3 regions of the Streptomyces sp. RKAG293 genome follow, and region 2 is predicted to be linked to each of the others. Evidence: riboswitches for the same ligand, from Rfam matches in the RefSeq annotation. Region 2 holds a riboswitch; each other region holds the start of a gene.
What was found. Region 2 has a riboswitch for thiamine pyrophosphate ahead of LNW72_RS28565 (thiamine ABC transporter substrate-binding protein). Riboswitches for the same ligand answer to the same signal wherever they lie in the genome.
Positions count from the first base shown of each region.

Region 1: linked by a shared signal. The riboswitch ahead of thiC (phosphomethylpyrimidine synthase ThiC) and the one ahead of LNW72_RS28565 (thiamine ABC transporter substrate-binding protein) in region 2 are both predicted to bind thiamine pyrophosphate.
Region 3: linked by a shared signal. The riboswitch ahead of thiO (glycine oxidase ThiO) and the one ahead of LNW72_RS28565 (thiamine ABC transporter substrate-binding protein) in region 2 are both predicted to bind thiamine pyrophosphate.

Region 1 covers NZ_JAJOZB010000001.1:4,608,188-4,614,832, forward strand. The annotation lists gene LNW72_RS20425 (hypothetical protein) at 1-277, shown strand, start outside; gene LNW72_RS20430 (amino acid permease) at 435-1,889, shown strand; gene LNW72_RS41230 (hypothetical protein) at 1,982-2,110, shown strand; gene thiC (phosphomethylpyrimidine synthase ThiC) at 2,163-3,980, opposite strand; TPP riboswitch at 3,974-4,086, opposite strand; gene LNW72_RS20440 (YibE/F family protein) at 4,148-5,518, shown strand; gene LNW72_RS20445 (hypothetical protein) at 5,590-5,790, shown strand; gene LNW72_RS20450 (flotillin family protein) at 5,949-6,645, shown strand, end outside.
Region 2 covers NZ_JAJOZB010000001.1:6,406,008-6,412,652, reverse strand. The annotation lists gene LNW72_RS28570 (iron ABC transporter permease) at 1-1,300, opposite strand, end outside; gene LNW72_RS28565 (thiamine ABC transporter substrate-binding protein) at 1,396-2,493, opposite strand; TPP riboswitch at 2,488-2,607, opposite strand; gene rlmN (23S rRNA (adenine(2503)-C(2))-methyltransferase RlmN) at 2,671-3,777, opposite strand; gene LNW72_RS28555 (phosphatidate cytidylyltransferase) at 3,808-4,788, opposite strand; gene frr (ribosome recycling factor) at 4,907-5,464, opposite strand; gene pyrH (UMP kinase) at 5,567-6,364, opposite strand; gene tsf (translation elongation factor Ts) at 6,519-6,645, opposite strand, start outside.
Region 3 covers NZ_JAJOZB010000001.1:2,803,828-2,810,472, forward strand. The annotation lists gene LNW72_RS12375 (FAD-dependent oxidoreductase) at 27-1,217, opposite strand; TPP riboswitch at 1,397-1,510, shown strand; gene thiO (glycine oxidase ThiO) at 1,507-2,667, shown strand; gene thiS (sulfur carrier protein ThiS) at 2,664-2,864, shown strand; gene LNW72_RS12390 (thiazole synthase) at 2,869-3,699, shown strand; gene pknB (Stk1 family PASTA domain-containing Ser/Thr kinase) at 3,874-5,865, shown strand; gene LNW72_RS12400 (deoxyribonuclease IV) at 5,853-6,645, shown strand, end outside.

The sequences.
Region 1 (6,645 bases), 1.8 Mb from region 2:
CCGCACCTGGGAACAGCCCCAGTGGAAAGCGACCACGATGGGGATCTACACCCATTGGTTTCCCGAGACGGCCAAGTACCGGTTCACCCCGGTGCTCGACCTGGCTTATCTGGCGCATGCCCTGGTCATGGCGAAGCTGGAATTCGAGGCACGGGAAGTCCTCACGGCATCAGGACCCTATGCGTCCCGTATGCCCTGGAGTGCGTTCGGAGCGCCCGAGGAACAACTGACCAGGGCCAGAAAGCTGTGCGGACTGCCGATTCCGAGTGCCGCCTGACACCTCTGCCGCTCCACATCGCACGACGAAGTCCTCCCGTCCTCCATGTCTCAGAAAGGCTGCGGTTGTGACCGAGCACAGATCTCTTTCACACTCGAAAACTCTTCGACCTCCAGCGCCGGTCGCCACCCTCGACGACGACGCGACGCTGCATGCCATGGGCTATCCGCGGAAACTTACCCGGCGATTTCGCGCGTTTGACAACTTCGCGATCTCTTTCACCATCATCAACATCATCGCCGGTATCTTCTCCTCCTTCGGTTTCGGCATGGCGGCCGGCGGTCCGCGGATTCTCATATTCGGCTGGATAGGCGTGTCCATCATGGTGCTGTTCGTCGGCGCCTCGATGGGGGAGATCGCCTCCGCCTATCCGACCAGCGGCGCGCTGTACTTCTCCGCGGGCAAGCTCGCCAAGCGGCACCGCGGCGCCTGGTCCTGGTACACCGGCTGGCTGAACTTCGTCGGCCAGGTGGGCGGGACGGCCGCCACCGGCTACGCCGCCGCCACCTTCATCCAGGCCTTCATCGCGATGCAGTGGACCGACTACGAGGTGACGGCGCAGCGCACCGTGGGCATCACGGCGGTGATCCTGCTGCTGCAGGCGCTGGCCAACACCTACACGGTGCAGCTGATCGCCCTGCTGAACCGCATCTCCGTGTGGTGGCTGTTCATCGGCATGGTCGTGATCGTCGTCTGTCTGACCGTCATACCCGACCACCACCAGTCGGTTTCCTTCGTGACGCATTTCGAGAACAACACCGGCTTCTCCAACGGGATTTACGGCGCGATGCTCGGTCTGCTCGTCACGAGCTGGACCTTCACCGGCTTCGACGGCAGTTTCCACATGTCGGAAGAGACCGTGCAGGCGACGGTCAACGCGCCCAAGGGCATCATGCGGTCGATCGCCTACTCGGCGGGCATCGGCCTGATCCTCATGCTCGCCCTGGTGTACGCGATTCGTGATTACGCGGCCGAGGCGAGCTCTGCCGCACCGCCGGTGCAGATTCTCATCGACGCGCTCGGCATGGGCACCGCCAAGCTGCTGCTGCTGATCGTGATCGGCGCCATGCTGTTCTGCGGCCTGGCCAACATGACCAGCAATACCCGGCAGATCTTCGCGTTCTCCCGTGACGGTGCGATGCCCGGCTCGCGTTGGTGGCATTCGGTGTCCCCGCGCACCCGTACGCCCGTCAAGGCGGTATGGCTCGCGGCGGCCTGCTCCATCATTCTGGTACTGCCCGGCTGGTGGTCCCACACCGCCTTCACCGCCATTGTCAGCGTCAATGTCGTCGGGCTGTTCCTCGCCTATGGCGTGCCCATCTTCCTGCGGCTGCGCCTGGGTGACGAGTTCGAGTCCGGCCCCTGGAACCTCGGGCGCTACGGCAAGGTCGTCGGAACGGTCGCCGTGACCTGGATCGTCCTCAGCAGCGTGCTGTTCATGCTGCCCCAGGTCTCCCCGATCACCACGACCTCGTTCAACTACGCCCCGATCGCCCTGGGTGTGGTGCTGCTCATCGCCACCGTCTGGTGGTTCGCCACCGCGCGGAAGCGCTTCCAGGGACCGGTCAGCTACGGCCGCCCCGATGAAGTGGCCGCCATGGACCTGATCTGACCCGGCGGTACCCGATCGGCCCGAAGCACCTGAACGGCCCGAACACAGTGCACCGCAGAGGTCCCGGTGGGATTCCCACCGGGACCTCACGCATGCGCGGCCCGGACCCCCACCACCCGGAACACCGGCAGGCCGGGCAGCCGGCCCCGATGCTCTGGACGTACATCGGTGACATCGACAACGGGGAACGCTGCATCCAGAAGAAGGAGACCGGACGATGAGCGGCGGAGGCCAGGACGGGAGCCTCCGCCGCTCACCACGGACCGCGAGCGGTCAGTCGGCCAGCGGCAGGTAGACCCGGTTGCCGCTCGCCGCGAACTCGGCGGACTTCTGCCGCATCCCGGCCTCCGGGTCCAGCAGCAGATCCCCGCCGTGCTCCTTGCGGATGTCCTGGCTGATCTTCATCGAGCAGAACTTGGGGCCGCACATGGAGCAGAAGTGCGCGGTCTTGGCGCCGTCCGCCGGCAGCGTCTCGTCGTGGAAGTCACGCGCGGTGTCCGGGTCCATGGCCAGGTTGAACTGGTCCTCCCAGCGGAACTCGAAGCGGGCGTCGGACAGCGCGTCGTCCCAGTCCTGCGCCCCCGGGTGGCCCTTGGCCAGGTCCGCCGCGTGCGCCGCGATCTTGTACGTGATGACGCCGGTCTTGACGTCGTCCCGGTTGGGCAGGCCCAGGTGCTCCTTGGGCGTGACGTAGCAGAGCATCGCGGTGCCCCACCAGGCGATCATCGCGGCGCCGATGCCCGAGGTGATGTGGTCGTAGGCGGGCGCGACATCGGTGGTGAGCGGGCCGAGCGTGTAGAACGGCGCCTCCTCGCAGATCTCCTGCTGGAGGTCGATGTTCTCCTTGATCTTGTGCATCGGGACGTGCCCGGGGCCCTCGATCATGGTCTGCACGTTGTGCCGCTTGGCGATGGTGTTCAGCTCGCCCAGCGTCCGCAGCTCCGCGAACTGCGCCTCGTCGTTGGCGTCCGCGATGGAGCCGGGGCGCAGGCCGTCGCCGAGCGAGTACGTGACGTCGTAGGAGGCGAGGATGTCGCAGAGCTCCTCGAAGTTCTCGTAGAGGAACGACTCCTTGTGGTGCGCGAGGCACCAGGCGGCCATGATCGAGCCGCCGCGCGAGACGATGCCGGTCTTGCGGCGGGCGGTGAGCGGGACGTAGCGCAGCAGCACGCCGGCGTGCACCGTCATGTAGTCGACGCCCTGCTCGGCCTGCTCGATGACGGTGTCCTTGTAGACCTCCCAGGTCAGCTCCTCGGCCTTGCCGTCGACCTTCTCCAGCGCCTGGTAGAGGGGGACGGTGCCGATGGGCACGGGGGAGTTGCGCAGCACCCATTCACGGGTGGTGTGGATGTTGCGGCCGGTGGACAGGTCCATGACCGTGTCGGCGCCCCACTTGGTGGCCCACGTCATCTTGTCCACCTCCTCCTCGATGGAGGAGGTGACCGCGGAATTGCCGATGTTGGCGTTGACCTTCACCAGGAACCGCTTGCCGATGATCATCGGCTCGATCTCGGGGTGGTTCACGTTCATCGGCATCACGGCCCGGCCGGCCGCGATCTCCTCGCGCACCACCTCGGGGGAGACGTTCTCGCGGATCGCGATGTACTCCATCTCCGGGGTGATGTCGCCGCGGCGGGCGTACGCGAGCTGCGTCACCGCCTGTCCGTCCCGCCCCCTGCGGGGCACCCGGGGGCGGCCGGGGAAGACCGCGTCGAGGTTGCGCAGACCGCCGCGGGGGGAGGTGTGCTTGATCCCGTCGTCCTCGGGGCGGACCGGGCGGCCCGAGTACTCCTCGGTGTCGCCGCGGCCGATGATCCAGTTCTCCCGCAGCGGCGCCAGGCCGCGGCGGACGTCCGTGGTGACGTTCGGATCGGTGTACGGCCCCGACGTGTCGTACAGCGTCACGTCACGGCCGGTGGTGAGGTGCACCTGGCGCACGGGGACCTGGATGTCCGGCCTGGTGCCGGTCAGGTAGCCCTTGTGCCAGCCGGGCTCGCGCTTCTCCGCAGCGACGGACGGCTCCGCCGAAACGGGCTTTTCCGTCGAAACGGACTGAACGGAGACAGGCATGCGTGCATCCTGCGTGGTCATGAGACCCAACTCCCTACGCCGGCATTACCCGGTAACAGGTTCAGCGGTCGGCGCAGTTCTTCAGCGCCCTCTCAGCCCGGTGCTCCGAGCTCCCGCGATTGCAAAGGTGCCCCCACGGTAGCGGGTGCGGACGAACGCACACCAGGGGGTCTTGCGATGATCGGCCCGTGGACACCCCCCAGGCGTCGCCGCACGCGCACTCGCACACCCACGGTCACGGTCCGGTGCCGCCGGTCTCGAAGCACCTCCGCAAGGTCATCGCGGTGGTTCTGGTCCCCTTCGCCGCAGCGGTGCTCGCCGGGCTGATCGTGCTGTGGCCGGGTGGAGTGCCCCCGCACGCGCGCACCGGGGTCGGTTTCGACCAGCAGACACAGCAGGCGCGGGTCACCAGGATCGACGACGTCGACTGCGCCGAGGCGAACACACAGTCACCGGCGCAGTCCACACCCGGCGCCGCCGCCTCCCCGCCGGAACGCTGCGAGAAGGCGACCATCGAGGTCACCACGGGCAAGGACCAGGGCCGGACGTTCACCGAGATCGTGCACCCCGACCAGACCCGCCGCTACACGGCGGGCCAGGGCGTGGTGGTGGCGTACGCACCCGACGCTCCGAAGGAGCTGCAGTACGCGGTGACCGATGTCGACCGCGGCTTCCCGCTCGCGCTGCTGGCCGGGATCTTCGCCCTCGCGGTGATCGCCGTCGGCAGGATGCGCGGTCTGATGGCGCTGATCGCGCTGGTCATCAGCTTCGCGATCCTGACGCTCTTCATCCTCCCGGCGATCCTGCACGGCCACGATCCGCTGCTGGTGGCGGTGATCGGCGGCAGCGCGATCATGCTGATCGCGCTCTACATGTGCCACGGACTCAACGCCCGTACGTCGGTGGCGGTGATCGGCACGCTGTGCTCGCTCTTCCTGATCGGGATCCTCGGCTCGGTCTTCATCTCCTGGGCCCACTTGACGGGCAACACCTCGGACGAGACCGGGCTGATCCACACCCTCTACCCCGGCATCGAGATCAAGGGCCTGCTGCTGGCCGGCATCATCATCGGCTCGCTGGGCGTCCTGGACGATGTGACGGTCACCCAGACCTCGGCGGTGTGGGAGCTCAAGGACGCCGACCCCGGCGCGAGTTGGCGCAAGCTCTACGGAGCCGGCATGCGGATCGGCCGGGACCACATCGCGTCGGTGGTGAACACCCTGGTGATGGCGTACGCGGGTGCGGCGCTGCCGCTCCTGCTGCTGTTCTCGGTGGCGCGCAGCGGGGTGCTGCGGGTCGCCGGCAGCGAGCTGGTGGCGGAGGAGATCGTCCGGACGCTGGTCGGCAGCATCGGCCTGGTCGCGTCGGTTCCCCTGACGACGCTGCTGGCGGCGCTCGTTGTCAGTGCCGACCGGCACAATACGAGGACAAGCGTTACGAAGACGGACGGACCGAAGACGGACGGACCGAGGGCGGGGGAACCGAGGGCGGGCGGACCGAGCGCGGGGGACACTCTCCCCGCGAGGACCGGCGGCGGTCACCGGCGCCGGGGGAAGTAGCGGCAGGCCGTACTCGCGGGGGCGGGTGGCGGCGGCGGGTTGTGACGGGGAACGGGGGGACGATGGCCGGGATGATCGGGCTGCAGGGCAGGGTGACGGGGCGGATCGGCCCAGGGCTGGTCGGCGAGGTGATCGTCCAAGTACGGGGCGGCGCCGAGGCGTTCCTCGCGTATCCGGTCACACCGGGCGAGCGCATGGAGACCGGGACGCAGATCGTGGTCGTGGAATACCAGGCCCCGCGGACGGTCTACGTGGCCGCCGCCTTCGGCTGAGCGGGGTTCCGACTCCGGCTGAACGGGCTTCGCGCGTCGGCTGAGCGGGCTTCGTATCAAGACTGCGCCAAGGTTCCGTCAGGGTGTTCACCACGGCCTTGCGCGGGAGCACACTCGCGATCGTCAGGCCCCGCATGGGGGCCGCTGTAAGGGGGCGTATGCCGATGATCATCGGCGTCGTGGCGGGACTCGTTCTCGCCGCAATCATCATCGTGATCGGGCTGTTCAAGCTGATGTGGCGGGTCGCGGAGCCGAATGAGGCGCTTGTCATCTCCGGTTCCCGGCACCGCACCGAGGGCATCGAGGAAGGGCTGGGATTCCGTATCGTCACGGGGCGCGGGACGTTCGTGGTCCCCGGTGTCCAGGCCGTGCGCAAGCTCTCGCTCGATCTCAACGAGACCGAGCTGCTGGTGGACTGTGTGACGCAGCAGGGCATTCCGCTGAAGGTGCGCGGAGTCGTCATCTTCAAGGTCGGCGACGACTTCGTGTCGATAGCCAACGCCGCACGCCGTTTCCTGGACCAGCAGAAGTTCATGGGCGACCGGGTGCACAACGTCTTCGCCGGTCATCTGCGGTCGATCGTCGGCGGGTTGACGGTCGAGGACATGATCCGTGACCGCGAGAAGCTCACCGGGCAGACCCGGGCCGCCTCCGGCTCGGAGATGGAGAAGCTCGGCCTGATCATCGACTCGCTGCAGATCCACGAGATCGAGGACCCGACCGGGTACATCAAGAACCTGGCCGCGCCGCACGCCGCGGCCGTCCACCGGGACGCGCGGATCGCCCAGGCCGAGGCGGACCGGCTGGCCACCGAGGCGGAGCAGAAGGCCGCCGCCCGGATGTCCGAGGCGACCC
Region 2 (6,645 bases):
GCAGCCGTTCGTCGACGGCGCGCAGCACGGGCAGCATCGTGCGGACCACGAACGGCACACCGACCAGCGCCTGCGCCAGCGGCACCAGCAGCCACGTCGACCGCAGATCCAGCGGGGGCTCGTCGAGGGTGATGAGGAAGCCGAAGCCGACGGTCACCGCCGAGGTGCCCAGCGGCAGCATCAGCAGCGCGTCGAAGCCCCGCACCAGCCTGCCGGCGCGCCGGGTCAGCGCGGCGGCGGCGAGGCCGCCCACCAGCAGCGCGATGAGCGTGGCCACCGCCGCGTACTGCAGGGAGTTCCAGACCGCCTCGATGGGCGCGACGACGAAGGTGCCGCCGGTCTCCGGGACCGAGAGCAGCGCCCGGTAGAAGGTGAGCCCGTAGCCGTCGGGCCCGTCCAGCGACCGCGCCACCAGGACGCCGAGCGGCACCAGGATCAGCAGGACGATCACGGCCAGCACCGCCCACAGCAGCGCCCACTGGGCCGCGCCGCGCGGCCGCCGCGAGGTGTGCGCGGCATCGACGAGCTTCAGGGTGCTCTCCCGGCGGCGCACCGTCCAGGCGTGCAGCGCGAGGATCGTGGCGACCGCCGCGAACTGCACGAGGGTGAGCACGGCGGCCGTCGGCAGGTCGAGGAACTGCGCGGTCTGCTGGTAGATCTCCACTTCCAGCGTGGAGTACTTCGGCCCGCCGAGGATCTGGATCACGCCGAAGGACGTGAAGGTGAAGAGGAAGACCATCAGCGCGGCGGCTGCCACGGCAGGCCCCAGCGCCGGCAGCGTCACCCGGCGCCACGCCTCGAAGCGGCCGGCGCCCAGCACCCGGGCGGCCTCCTCCTGGCGCGGGTCGAGCTGCGACCACAGCCCGCCGACGGACCGGACGACGACACCGAAGTTGAAGAAGACGTGCGCGAGCAGGATCGCCCACACGGTGGTGTCCAGCCGGACGCCCCACAGGTCGTCGAGCATGCCGCCGCGGCCCAGCAGCGCCAGGAACGCCGAGCCGACCACCACCGTGGGCAGCACGAACGGCACCGCCACCACCGCCCGCAGCAGCCGCTTGCCGGGGAACTCGAAGCGGGCGAAGACATACGCCGCCGGGAGCGCGATCAGCAGCGTCAGCCCGGTCGAGACGACCGCCTGCCACGCGGTGAACCACAGCACCCGCAGGATCTCCGGGTCGGTCAGCACCTCGCCGATCCGGCCGAACCGCCACCGGCCGCCCTCGCGCAGCCCCCGGGTGACGATGGCGGCCACCGGATAGGCGAAGAAGACCGCGAAGAACGCGGTGGGCACGGCCATCAGACCGAGCCGCACCGCGGCGGCCCGCGGGGCGCGCCGCCGGACCCTCACCGGGGTCCCGCGGCGCGGCTCCCCGGGAGCCGCTTCCGGAGTCCCTACTTCAGGACGAGCGAGGACCATGTCTTGACCCACTGGTCACGGTTCTTGGCGATCTCGTCGGGTGCCACGGTCGGCGGGGTGTCGATCTTCACGCCGTACTTGGTGAACTCGGCGGGCAGCGCCGCGTCCTGGCGGGCCGGGTTCACGAACATCTGCAGCGGCATGTCCTGCTGGAACGTCTTGCTCAGCAGGAAGTCCAGCAGCGCCTTGCCGCCCGCGTCGTTCTTGCCGCCCTTGAGCAGCCCGGCGAACTCGATCTGCCGGAAGCACGTACCGGTCGCGACGCCGGTCGGCCCCTGCGCCGGCTGCGGCTTGACGCCCAGCACCTCGGCGGGCGGGCTGGAGGCGTACGAGACGACGAGCGGCTTGTCGCCCTTGCCCTTGCCGCCGGCCGAGCCGGAGAAGCGGTCGTTGTACGCCTGCTCCCAGCCGTCGACGACCTCGACGCCGTTGGCCTTGAGCTTCTTCCAGTAGTCCTGCCAGCCGTCGGCGCCGTACTTCGCGATCGTGCCGAGCTGGAAGGCCAGCCCCGGCGAGGACGTCGCGGAGTTCTCGGTGACCAGCAGGTTCTTGTACTCCGGCTTGATCAGGTCGTCGAAGGTCGCCGGAACGGCCAGTTTGTGCGCGTCGAAGTACTTGCGGTCGTAGTTGACGCAGACGTCGCCGGAGTCGATCGGGGTGACCCGGTGCTTGTCCTTGTCGAGCTGCAGCGCCGCCGGGACCTGGTCCAGGCCCTTGGCCTCGTACGGCGTGAACAGGTCGTTGTCGAGGGCCCTCGACAGCAGCGTGTTGTCGACACCGAAGAAGACATCGCCCTGCGGGTGCCCCTTCGACAGGATCGCCTGGTTCACGGCCGCGCCCGCGTCACCGCCGGCCAGCACCTTGACGGTGTAGCCGGTCTCCTTGGTGAACTCCTTCAGCACCGCGGGCGAGGCGGCGAAGGAGTCATGGCTGACGAGGGTGACGGTCTTCGACGGCGTCGCCGTCTTCGAGCCGTCGGCCTTGTCGCCGGAGCCGCCACAGGCGGCCAGCGCCGTGGCGCCGAGGGCGGTGGCCACGACCGCTGTCGCGGCGCGCCGAAGGTTGGTGTTCATGAGCGGTTGACTCCCTACGCCGGCATTACCCGGATCAGGTCCGAGGGTCTGCGGCCGCACCGGCTTCGCCGGTGGCCGCACTCTCAGCGCTGGTGCGCTCCCCTGTCGGAAATGTTCATTTGTACGAATCTACGAGCGCCACGATAGCAGCGGGCCCGCTGACGCCCGGCAGGCGTCTCAGCCTTCGGAGGCCGCCAGCTGCCCGCACGCTCCGTCGATCTCACTGCCACGCGTGTCACGGACGGTCACCGGCACCCCGTGCGACTCCAGCATCCGCACGAACGCCCGCTCGTCCTCCGGCCGCGAGGCCGTCCACTTGGACCCCGGGGTGGGGTTGAGCGGGATGAGGTTCACATGCACGCGCTTGCCCTTGAGCAGCCGCCCGAGCAGGTCCGCCCGCCACGCCTGGTCGTTGATGTCCTTGATCAGCGCGTACTCGATGGAGATCCGGCGGCCGGACACCTCCGCGTAGTGCCACGCGGCGTCCAGCACCTCGCGCACCTTCCAGCGGGTGTTGACCGGCACCAGGGTGTCGCGCAGCTCGTCGTCCGGGGCGTGCAGCGACACCGCGAGCCGGCACTTGAAGCCCTCGTCGGCGAACCGCAGCATCGCCGGCACCAGCCCGACCGTCGACACGGTGATCCCGCGCTGCGACAGTCCGAGCCCGTCCGGCTCCGGGTCCGTCAGCCGGCGGATCGAGCCGATGACACGGTTGTAGTTGGCCAGCGGCTCGCCCATGCCCATGAACACGATGTTGCTCAGCCGGGCCGGCCCACCGGGGATCTCGCCGTCCCGCAGCGACTTCATCCCGGCCACGATCTGGTGCACGATCTCGGCGGTCGACAGATTACGGTCGAGACCCGCCTGCCCCGTCGCACAGAACGGGCAGTTCATCCCGCACCCGGCCTGCGAACTGATGCACATGGTGACCCGGTCCGGGTACCGCATCAGCACCGACTCGACGAGCGTCCCGTCGAACAGCCGCCACAGCGTCTTGCGCGTCGTGTCGTCGTCACAGCTGATGTGCCGCACGACCGACATCATCTCGGGCAGCAACCCGTCCGCGAGCTTGTCGCGCGACGCCGCCGGAATATCCGTCCAGGCGGCCCGGTCGTCGTCGTACCGCGCGAAGTAGTGCTGCGACAGCTGCTTGGCACGGAACGGCTTCTCGCCCAGCTCGACAACCGCCTCCCGTCGCTCGGCAGGGGTCAGGTCGGCGAGGTGCCGCGGGGGCTTCTTGGCCCCACGCGGCACGGCAAAGGTGAGTTCTCCGGGTACAGGCATGGTGCTACCAGTGTCGCAGACGCGCGGAGGTCAGCCGGTCCCGACGAAGACGACCAGGAGCAGCCAGACCACCGGGGCGGTGGGGAGGAGGGAGTCGAGGCGGTCCATGATGCCGCCGTGACCGGGGAGGAGGGTGCCCATGTCCTTGATGCCGAGGTCGCGCTTGATCATGGATTCGCCGAGGTCGCCGAGGGTGGCGCTGACCGCCGCGACCAGGCCCAGGATCAGGCCCTGCCACCATTTGCCGTCGTCGATCAGGTACTGCATCGACAGGGCGCCGGCCGTCATGGCGAAGGCGATGGCGCCGAAGAGGCCGGCGCGGGTCTTGCCGGGGCTGATGCGCGGGGCGAGGAGGCGGCGGCCGAAGCGCCAGCCGACGGCGTAGGCGCCTGTGTCGCTGATCACGGTGAGCAACAGGAAGACGAGGACCCGCCAGGGGCCGTCGTCCGCGGCGAGCATCATCGACACGAAGGTGGCGAGGAAGGGCACGTAGAAGGCGGCGAAGATGCCGGCGGTGACGTCCCGCAGGTAGTTCTCCGGCGGCTCGGTCATCCGCCAGACGAGGATGGCGAGCGAGGTGAGGGCCATGGCGATCCAGGCGCCCTCGGCGCCGCGCGCGTAGCCCGCGACGACCATGGCGACCCCGCCGACCGCGAGCGGTACGAGCGGGATGCGGATGGACTTCTTCTCCGCGAGCCGGGAGGTGAGCTCCCACAGGCCGACGACGACGGCGAGCGCCACCACACCGACGAAGGCGGCCTTGACGATGAACAGCGAGGCGACGATGACCGCGCCCATGCCGACGCCGACCCCTATCGCGGCCCGCAGGTTGCGACCTGCGGACTTCTTCACGGGCGGGACGGGTTCCGGTGACGGCTCAGGCGGCATACGACGAGTCTGCGCTGCGTCGAGCGCATCCTGCGCGAAACCCGCCGAGCCGTCGCCCGGTCCCCCCGCCGGCGTTTCCCAGTGGCCGGAGCGCGGCGTGGCACTCCAGGAGGAGTCGTTCACTGAGTTTCGCCTCGCGTTGTTGTTCCGGACCAGGCGTCCGGCCTGGTGTTCTGGCGGGGGGTGCGGGGGTCACCCCCCGGGAGAACGAACGGTCGTACCGCCGTGTGGCAGCGGTCCGTCAGACCTCGAGCAGCTCGGCTTCCTTGTGCTTGAGCAGCTCGTCGATCTGGGCCGTGTACTTGCTCGTCGTGTCGTCGAGCTCCTTCTCGGCGCGACGCACGTCGTCCTCACCGGACTCGCCGTCCTTGACCAGCTTGTCCAGGGTCTCCTTGGCCTTGCGGCGGATCGCGCGGATCGAGATCTTCGCGTCCTCCGACTTGCTGCGGGCGACCTTGATGTAGTCCTTGCGGCGCTCCTCGGTCAGCTGCGGGAACACCACCCGGATGATGCGGCCGTCGTTGCTCGGGTTGACGCCGAGGTCCGAGTTGCGGATCGCCTCTTCGATGTTGCGCAGCGCGCTGACGTCGAACGGGGAGACCACGGCCATCCGGGGCTCCGGCACCGAGAAGGAGGCGAGCTGGTTGATCGGCGTGATGGCGCCGTAGTACTCGGCCACGATCTTGTTGAACATCGCGGGGTGCGCACGGCCGGTGCGGATCGCGGCGAAGTCGTCCTTCGCGACGATGACGGCCTTCTCCATCTTCTCCTCGGCCTCGAGGAGGGTCTCTTCAATCACCATGTGCTCCTGGTTTTCAGAAGGCAGAGCCTGGCCCCTGCGCGCGTCTTTCCTGCACGGTGTCCGACCGGCAGCCTGTTGTCCATCCCCGGGTGCGGGCGGTTAGCCCCGCGTGCCCTGGTCGTTGACGAGCGTGCCGATCTTCTCACCCTTTACGGCTCGCGAGATGTTTCCCTCGGCGAGCAGCTCGAAGACGAGGATCGGCAGCTTGTTGTCACGGCACAGGGTGATCGCGGTGGCGTCGGCGACCTTGAGGTCCCGCGAGATGACCTCGCTGTACTCCAAGGCGTCGTACTTGACCGCGTCCGGGTTGTGCTTGGGGTCGGAGTCGTAGACCCCGTCGACCCCGTTCTTGCCCATGAGCAGCGCCTGGGCGTCGATCTCCAGGGCGCGCTGGGCGGCGGTGGTGTCGGTGGAGAAGTACGGCATGCCCATACCGGCGCCGAAGATGACGACGCGGCCCTTCTCCAGGTGCCGCACCGCGCGCAGCGGGATGTACGGCTCGGCGACCTGGCCCATCGTGATGGCGGTCTGCACGCGGGTCTCGATGCCTTCCTTCTCCAGGAAGTCCTGGAGGGCGAGGCAGTTCATGACGGTGCCGAGCATGCCCATGTAGTCCGAGCGGGCCCGGTCCATGCCGCGCTGCTGGAGCTCCGCGCCACGGAAGAAGTTGCCGCCGCCGATGACGATGGCGATCTCGTAGCCCTCTTGGACGACGGCTGCGATCTCGCGGGCGATCGCGTGGACGACGTCCGGGTCGACGCCCAGTCCGCCGCCTCCGGCGAAGGCCTCGCCGGACAGCTTCAGCAGGTACCGGCTCCGCGGAACCCCGGTGCCGGACGTGGTGCCGGTTCCGGAGTCGCTGGCCTTGTCGGCGGCCTTGTCGGCGCCCTCATCCATGGAGATCTCCTCATGCGCGTACGAAGAAGGCCATTGCCGTGGGTCCACGTGGGTTCCCTCTACGGCAATGGCCTCCTCGTCACTACTGCGGTCGGCCGGCGGGCGGCCGACCGCGTCCGACCCTAGCGGGGTCGTCGGTCATTCGCTGGCTGGCTCAGACACCGACGCGGAAGCGCGCGAAACGCTTCAGCGTGACACCGGCCTCGTCCAGAACCTTCTGGACGGTCTTCTTGCTGTCCTTCGCGAAGGACTGCTCGAGAACGGAGTTCTCCTTGACGTAG
Region 3 (6,645 bases), 3.6 Mb from region 2:
TTGCCGCGCAGACCCGCTTTTGGCCGCTACACGCCGGCGGGGCTGTTGCCCGGAGTGGGCTGTACCGCGGTCTTGAGCGGGACCGCGGGGTCGGCGACGAGGCCCGGGTCGAGGTGGGCGCCGCGTTCGATGAGTTTGCGGCCCTGCGCGAGGTCGCGCGGGCGGCCGACGGCGAGCAGCGCCGCGAGCACCCCGTCCCGCAGCCAGCAGACGGACCAGGCGGGCCCCGTCAGGTCGCCGCGCAGCAGCATGGTGTCGGTGGCGGAGTGGTGCCCCGCGTACTGCACGAAACGGCCGAACTGCTCGGACCAGAAGTACGGGACCGGGTCGTACACCTCGTCGCCGCCCAGCACGTTGGCGGCGGCGGCGCGCGGCCCCTGGACCGCGTTGTCCCAGTGGTGGACGAGCAGCCGCTCGCCGAAGCGCCCGGACGGGAAGGACGCGCAGTCCCCCACCGCGAAGACATCGGCGACGGAGGTCCGCAGCCGGTCGTCCGCCAGCACCGAGCGGTCGGGTCCCAGCGCGACGCCGGAGCCCGCCAGCCAGCCGGTGGCCGGCCGGGCGCCGATGCCGACGACGACGGCCCCGGCCCGCAGCCGCCTCCCGTCGGCGAGCAGCACCGCGCCGGGTTCGACGGCCGCGACCGCGGTCCCGGTGATCAGTTCGGCGCCCGCGTCCGCGTACCAGCCGCGCATGTGGTCGGTGACCGAGCCCGGCAGGACTCCGGCCAGCGGCCGGTCGGCCGCCTCGACGACGGTCACCGCGCAGCCCGCCTGGCGGGCCGCCGTGGCGAACTCGGCGCCGATCCAGCCCGCCCCGACCACGACGACATCGCGCTTCTCGTCGAGCACCGGCCGCAGCTCGGCGGCGTCGTCCAGGGTGCGCAGCATGAAGACGCCCGGGATGCCCTCGCTGCCGGGCAGTGCCACCGGATGGGCGCCGGTGGCGAGCACCAGCCGGTCGTACCGGACCGTTCCCTCGTCGGTGACCACGTGCCGTTCCTCGGGGCGCAGCGCGCTCACGTGCCGGCCGAGCAGCAACTCGACGCCGAGGCCGTTGAAGTCCACGTCGAAGGGCGAGCCCTCGGCCGTGCCGAGGAGTACGGACTTGGACAGCGGCGGGCGGTCGTACGGTGCGTGCGGTTCGGCGCCGAGCAGCGTGATGTCGCCGCGCCACCCCTGTTCCCGCAACGACACAGCGGTCTGCACTCCGGCCATCCCGGCCCCGACGATCACTGCGCGCTCGGCGCTTGGCTGGCTCACACGATCACCGTAACGCCCCGATGATTACCGGCAGGCCACCAGTGCGAAATCCGATCCCCCTGTCTCGCGCTCCCCTCTCGCCCACCCCGTGCTCCCTTACCGCTGCTCGGGCCCGCGTACTAGGGTGGCGGGGCTAACGCACTCGCGGGAGCCCGGACGTACCGGGCTGAGAGGGCGGCTGACCGGCCGCCGACCGTACGAACCTGATCCGGGTCATGCCGGCGAAGGGAGGAGCGGGACACTCATGCATCCATCTCGCCACCGCTACGACGTCCTGGTCGTGGGCGGCGGAATCATCGGACTCGTCACGGCCTGGCGCGCCGCGCAGCGCGGGCTGCGCACCGCGGTCGCCGACCCGGCGCCGGGCGGCGGCGCCGCACACGTCGCGGCCGGCATGCTGGCGGCCGTCACCGAGCTGCAGTACGGCGAGCAGACGCTGCTCGACCTCAACCTCGCGTCGGCCCGCCGCTATCCGTCCTTCGCCGCCGAGCTGGAGGACGCCACCGGGCTGGGCCTCGGCTACCGGCGGTGCGGCACGCTCGCCGTCGCCCTGGACGCCGACGACCGCGCCGACCTGCGTGAACTGCACACCTTCCAGACGTCGCTGGGGCTGCGGTCCGAGTGGCTGTCCGGCCGGGAGTGCCGCCGGCTGGAGCCGATGCTGGCGCCCGGTGTGCGGGGCGGCCTGCGCGTCGACGGCGACCACCAGGTCGATCCGCGCCGGCTGGCCGCCGCGCTGCTGCGCGCGGCCGAACTCGCGGGTGTGGCACTGCACCGGAACTCCGTGACCCGGATCGAGACCGTCAGGGACCACGCCACCGGCGCGGTGCTGGACGACGGCACCGTGCTCGCCGCCGAGCAGACCGTGCTCGCGGCGGGCAGCCGCAGCGGCGTTCTGCCGGGCATCCCCGAGCACGCCCTGCCGCCGGTCCGCCCGGTCAAGGGGCAGATCCTGCGGCTGCGCATCCCGCCCGGCTACGCGCCGTTCCTCTCCCGCACGGTGCGGGCCGTGGTGCGCGGCGGCCATGTCTATCTCGTGCCGCGCGAGAACGGCGAGCTCGTCGTGGGCGCGACCAGCGAGGAACTCGGCTGGGACACCACGGTCACCGCGGGCGGCGTCTACGAACTGCTGCGCGACGCCCACGAGCTGGTGCCGGGGCTCACCGAACTGCCGCTGGTCGAGACCCTCGCGGGGCTGCGCCCCGGCTCCCCCGACAACGCCCCGCTGCTCGGCCGCAGCGCGCTGCCCGGTCTGCTGCTGGCCACCGGCCACCACCGCAACGGTGTGCTGCTGACCCCGGTGACCGGCGACATCATGGCCGAGCTGCTCACGACGGGTTCGGTGCCCGAGTCGGCCCGGCCCTTCTCCCCCGCACGCTTCACGCTTCAGGAGCAGCCCGCATGACCGTCTCCGTCAACGGTGAGGCCCGCGAGATCACCGAGGGCCTGACCCTCGACCGGCTCGTCGCCTCCCTGACCGCCGCCCCCTCGGGCGTCGCCGCCGCTCTCAACGAGACCGTCGTCCCCCGCAGCCGCTGGACCACCACCGCACTCGCCGACGGCGACCGCGTCGAGGTCCTCACCGCCGTCCAGGGAGGCTGATCCCGTGCCGCACCCCCCGCACACGGCCGGTGCCGCCGACGACACCCTGCGGATCGCCGGCGTCCCCTTCACCTCCCGGCTGATCATGGGCACCGGCGGTGCGCCCAGCCTGGAGATCCTCGAACAGGCGCTGCTCGCCTCCGGTACCGAACTCACCACGGTGGCGATGCGCCGCCTCGACCCGGCGACGAAGGGCTCCGTGCTCTCCGTGCTGGGCAGGCACGGCATCCGGGTCCTGCCGAACACGGCGGGCTGCTTCACCGCCGGCGAGGCCGTCCTCACCGCGCGGCTGGCCCGCGAGGCGCTGGGCACCGACTGGATCAAGCTGGAGGTCATCGCCGACGAGCGCACCCTGCTGCCCGACACCGTCGAGCTGCTGGACGCCGCCGAGACGCTGGTCGACGACGGATTCACCGTCCTGCCCTACACCAACGACGATCCGGTGCTGGCCCGCAAGCTGGAGGACGTCGGCTGTGCGGCGATCATGCCGCTGGGGTCGCCGATCGGCTCCGGGCTCGGCATCCGCAATCCGCACAACTTCCAGCTGATCACCGAGCGGGCGGGCGTCCCGGTCATCCTCGACGCCGGGGCCGGCACCGCGTCCGACGTGGCGTTCGCCATGGAGCTGGGGTGCGCCGCCGTCATGCTGGCGTCGGCGGTGACCCGCGCCCAGCAGCCGGTTCTCATGGCGGGGGCCATGCGGCACGGGGTGGCGGCGGGGCGGCTCGCGTTCCGGGCCGGACGCATCCCCCGCCGGCACTACGCCGCCGCGTCGTCCCCCGTCGAGGGCGTCGCCGCGTTCGATCCCGAGCGGCCCGCCTTCAGCGGGGCCTGAGCCCCGGCCCGCTCCAGCCGGCGGATCCGGGTCCCGTGCCGGGTTCCGGTCCGCCGCCTGGAGCGCTCCCACCGGGGCAGACGGTCACGGTTGCGTCCCGGATCGCTACGGGCGGGACACAGTACGGCCGTGTTCGGCGAGACGGGTCGGCGACGGCTCGTAGACTTCCGTGTCGTGGATACGACCCTGCAGGACCCCCTCGTCGGGCAGACGCTCGATGGCCGCTACCGGGTCGAGGCGCGCATCGCCGTCGGCGGTATGGCCACGGTCTACCGGGCTGTGGACACCCGCCTCGACCGTGTGCTCGCGCTGAAGGTGATGCACCCCGGGCTGGCGGCCGACGCCGGTTTCGTCGACCGCTTCATCCGTGAGGCCAAGGCGGTGGCCCGGCTGGCGCACCCGAATGTCGTCGGCGTGTACGACCAGGGCACGGACGGCACGTTCGTGTACCTGGCCATGGAGTACATCGCGGGCTGCACGCTGCGCGACGTACTGCGCGAGCGCGGCGCCCTGCAGCCACGTGCCGCACTGGACATCCTGGAGCCGGTGCTGGCCGCGCTCGGCGCCGCGCACCGGGCCGGGCTCATCCACCGGGACGTGAAGCCGGAGAACGTCCTGATCGGCGACGACGGCCGGGTGAAGGTCGTGGACTTCGGCCTGGTCCGGGCGGTCGACACCAACACCAGCGTGACGACCGGCTCGGTGCTGGGGACGGTCTCGTACCTCGCGCCGGAGCAGATCGAGCACGGCACCATAGACCAGCGCACCGACGTGTACGCCTGCGGCGTGCTGCTGTACGAGATGCTGACCGGCGGGAAGCCGCACACCGGCGGCACGCCGATGCAGGTGATCTTCCATGTGCTGAACGAGGACATCGCCCCGCCGTCCGAGGCCGTCCCCGGGCTGGCGCCCGTGCTGGACGCGCTGGTCGGCCGGGCCGCCGCGCGTGACCCGCAGCTGCGCCCCGCCGACGCCGTGGAGCTGCTCGCGCAGCTGCACACCACCCGTCAGGCGCTGAGCCAGGAGCAGCTGGACCTGGTGCCGCCGCGGGCGGTGCGGGACGCGCAGGAGCCGCAGGACGCCGTTCCGGGCACCGGCTGGCAGAAGGACTCGCACGGCGCGCCGGGCGGCGACGAGGAGCAGACCAGCGTCATCGCCCGGCCGGTCCTGCCGGCCGAGGAGGAGCTCAACCGCACGAGCGTTCTGCAGCTTCCGCCGCCGCTGCCGCCGGTGCCGGCCGGCTCGTCGGGACCGTCGGGACCGGCGGGACACCGTCCGCCCCGGCGCGGACCGCGGCGCGGTGTGCTCGCGGTGATCGTGGCGGCGCTGCTGATCCTCGGGGTCGGGGCCGGCGTCTGGTACATCAGCGACGGCCAGTTCACCAAGGTCCCGGCCGTCCTGGCGCTGCCGCAGGCGGACGCCCAGCAGCGGCTCGACCACGCGGGGCTGCACACGAAGGTCACCACGTCCTTCAGCCTCACCGTCCCCCGCGGCCAGGTGATCTCCACCGATCCCGGACCGGGCCGGCGCGTCCGCAACAACGCCGACGTCACGCTGACGGTGTCCAAGGGGCCGCAGGAGGTCCACGTTCCCGATGTCACCGGCAAGACGCTGGCCGTGGCGCAGGAGCAGATCAAGGGCGCGGCGCTGACGCCGGGCACGGTGACGCAGGAGTTCACGGAGGACGTGCCCAAGGGCGCCGTGATCTCCACGGACCCGCCGGCCGGTACGAAGCGCTCGCCGGACGCCGTCGTGTCGATCGTCGTCAGCAAGGGCGCCGCGGTGGACGTCCCCGACGTGATCGGGGACTCGGTCGCCGACGCCCAGCAGGCGCTGCAGGACGCCGGACTCACCGTCGTGCTCGCCCCGGAGAAGGTCTTCTCGGACGTGGCCGACAAGGACAAGGTGGCCCTCCAGACCCCCGGCAAGGGCGCCCAGGCGGGCGAGGGCGACACCGTCACGATCACGATCTCCCAGGGACAGCAGCTCTTCCCGGTGCCGGATGTGAAGGGCAGGAGCGCGGGCGAGGCCAAGCAGCTCCTCAAGGACGCCGGCTTCGACATCCGGGTGATGCACGCGTTCTTCGGCGACACCGTGTTCAGCCAGTCGCCGGAGGGGGGCGGGCAGGCGCCCAAGGGCGCCACGATCACCGTGTGGGTGCGGTGAACCGCAATCCCGTCGGCGGCCATGTGCACGTGGCGGGCGGCCTCGCGACCGTCGGGCTGGCCAACGCCGAGCGGCTGACGGCCGAGGCCGTCCAGGTCTTCGTGGCCAACCCGCGCGGCTGGGCCACCCCGCCCGGCGATCCGCGGCAGGACGAGCTGTTCCGCGCGGGCCGCGCCGCCGGGTCGGTGCCCGCGTACGTCCACGCCCCGTACCTGATCAACTTCGGCTCGGACACCGCGGCGACGGTCGAGAAGTCGGTGGAGTCGCTGCGCCACTCGCTGCGCAGGGGCCGGGAGATCGGCGCGCTGGGCGTGGTGGTGCACACCGGGTCAGCGACGGGCGGGCGGCCCCGCTCGGCGGCTCTGGCACAGGTGCGGGAGCACATGCTGCCGCTGCTGGACGAGCTCACGCACGACGACGACCCGTGGCTGCTGCTGGAGCCGACGGCGGGCCAGGGCGCCTCGCTCTGCTCGCTGATCGAGGACCTGGGCCCGTACGCCGACGCCCTGGACCGGCACCCGAAGCTGGGCGTCTGCCTCGACACCTGCCACGCCTTCGCGGCCGGGCACGACATGGCGGCGCCCGGCGGGATGAAGCTGCTGCTCGACGAACTGGTGGACACCGTCGGCGAGGGGCGGCTGCGGCTGATCCACGCCAACGACTCCAAGGACGTGAGCGGCGCCCACAAGGACCGGCACGAGAACATCGGGGCCGGCCACATCGGCGCCGAACCGTTCCGCGAGCTGTTCCACCACCCCGCCACCGCCGGGGTCCCGCTGA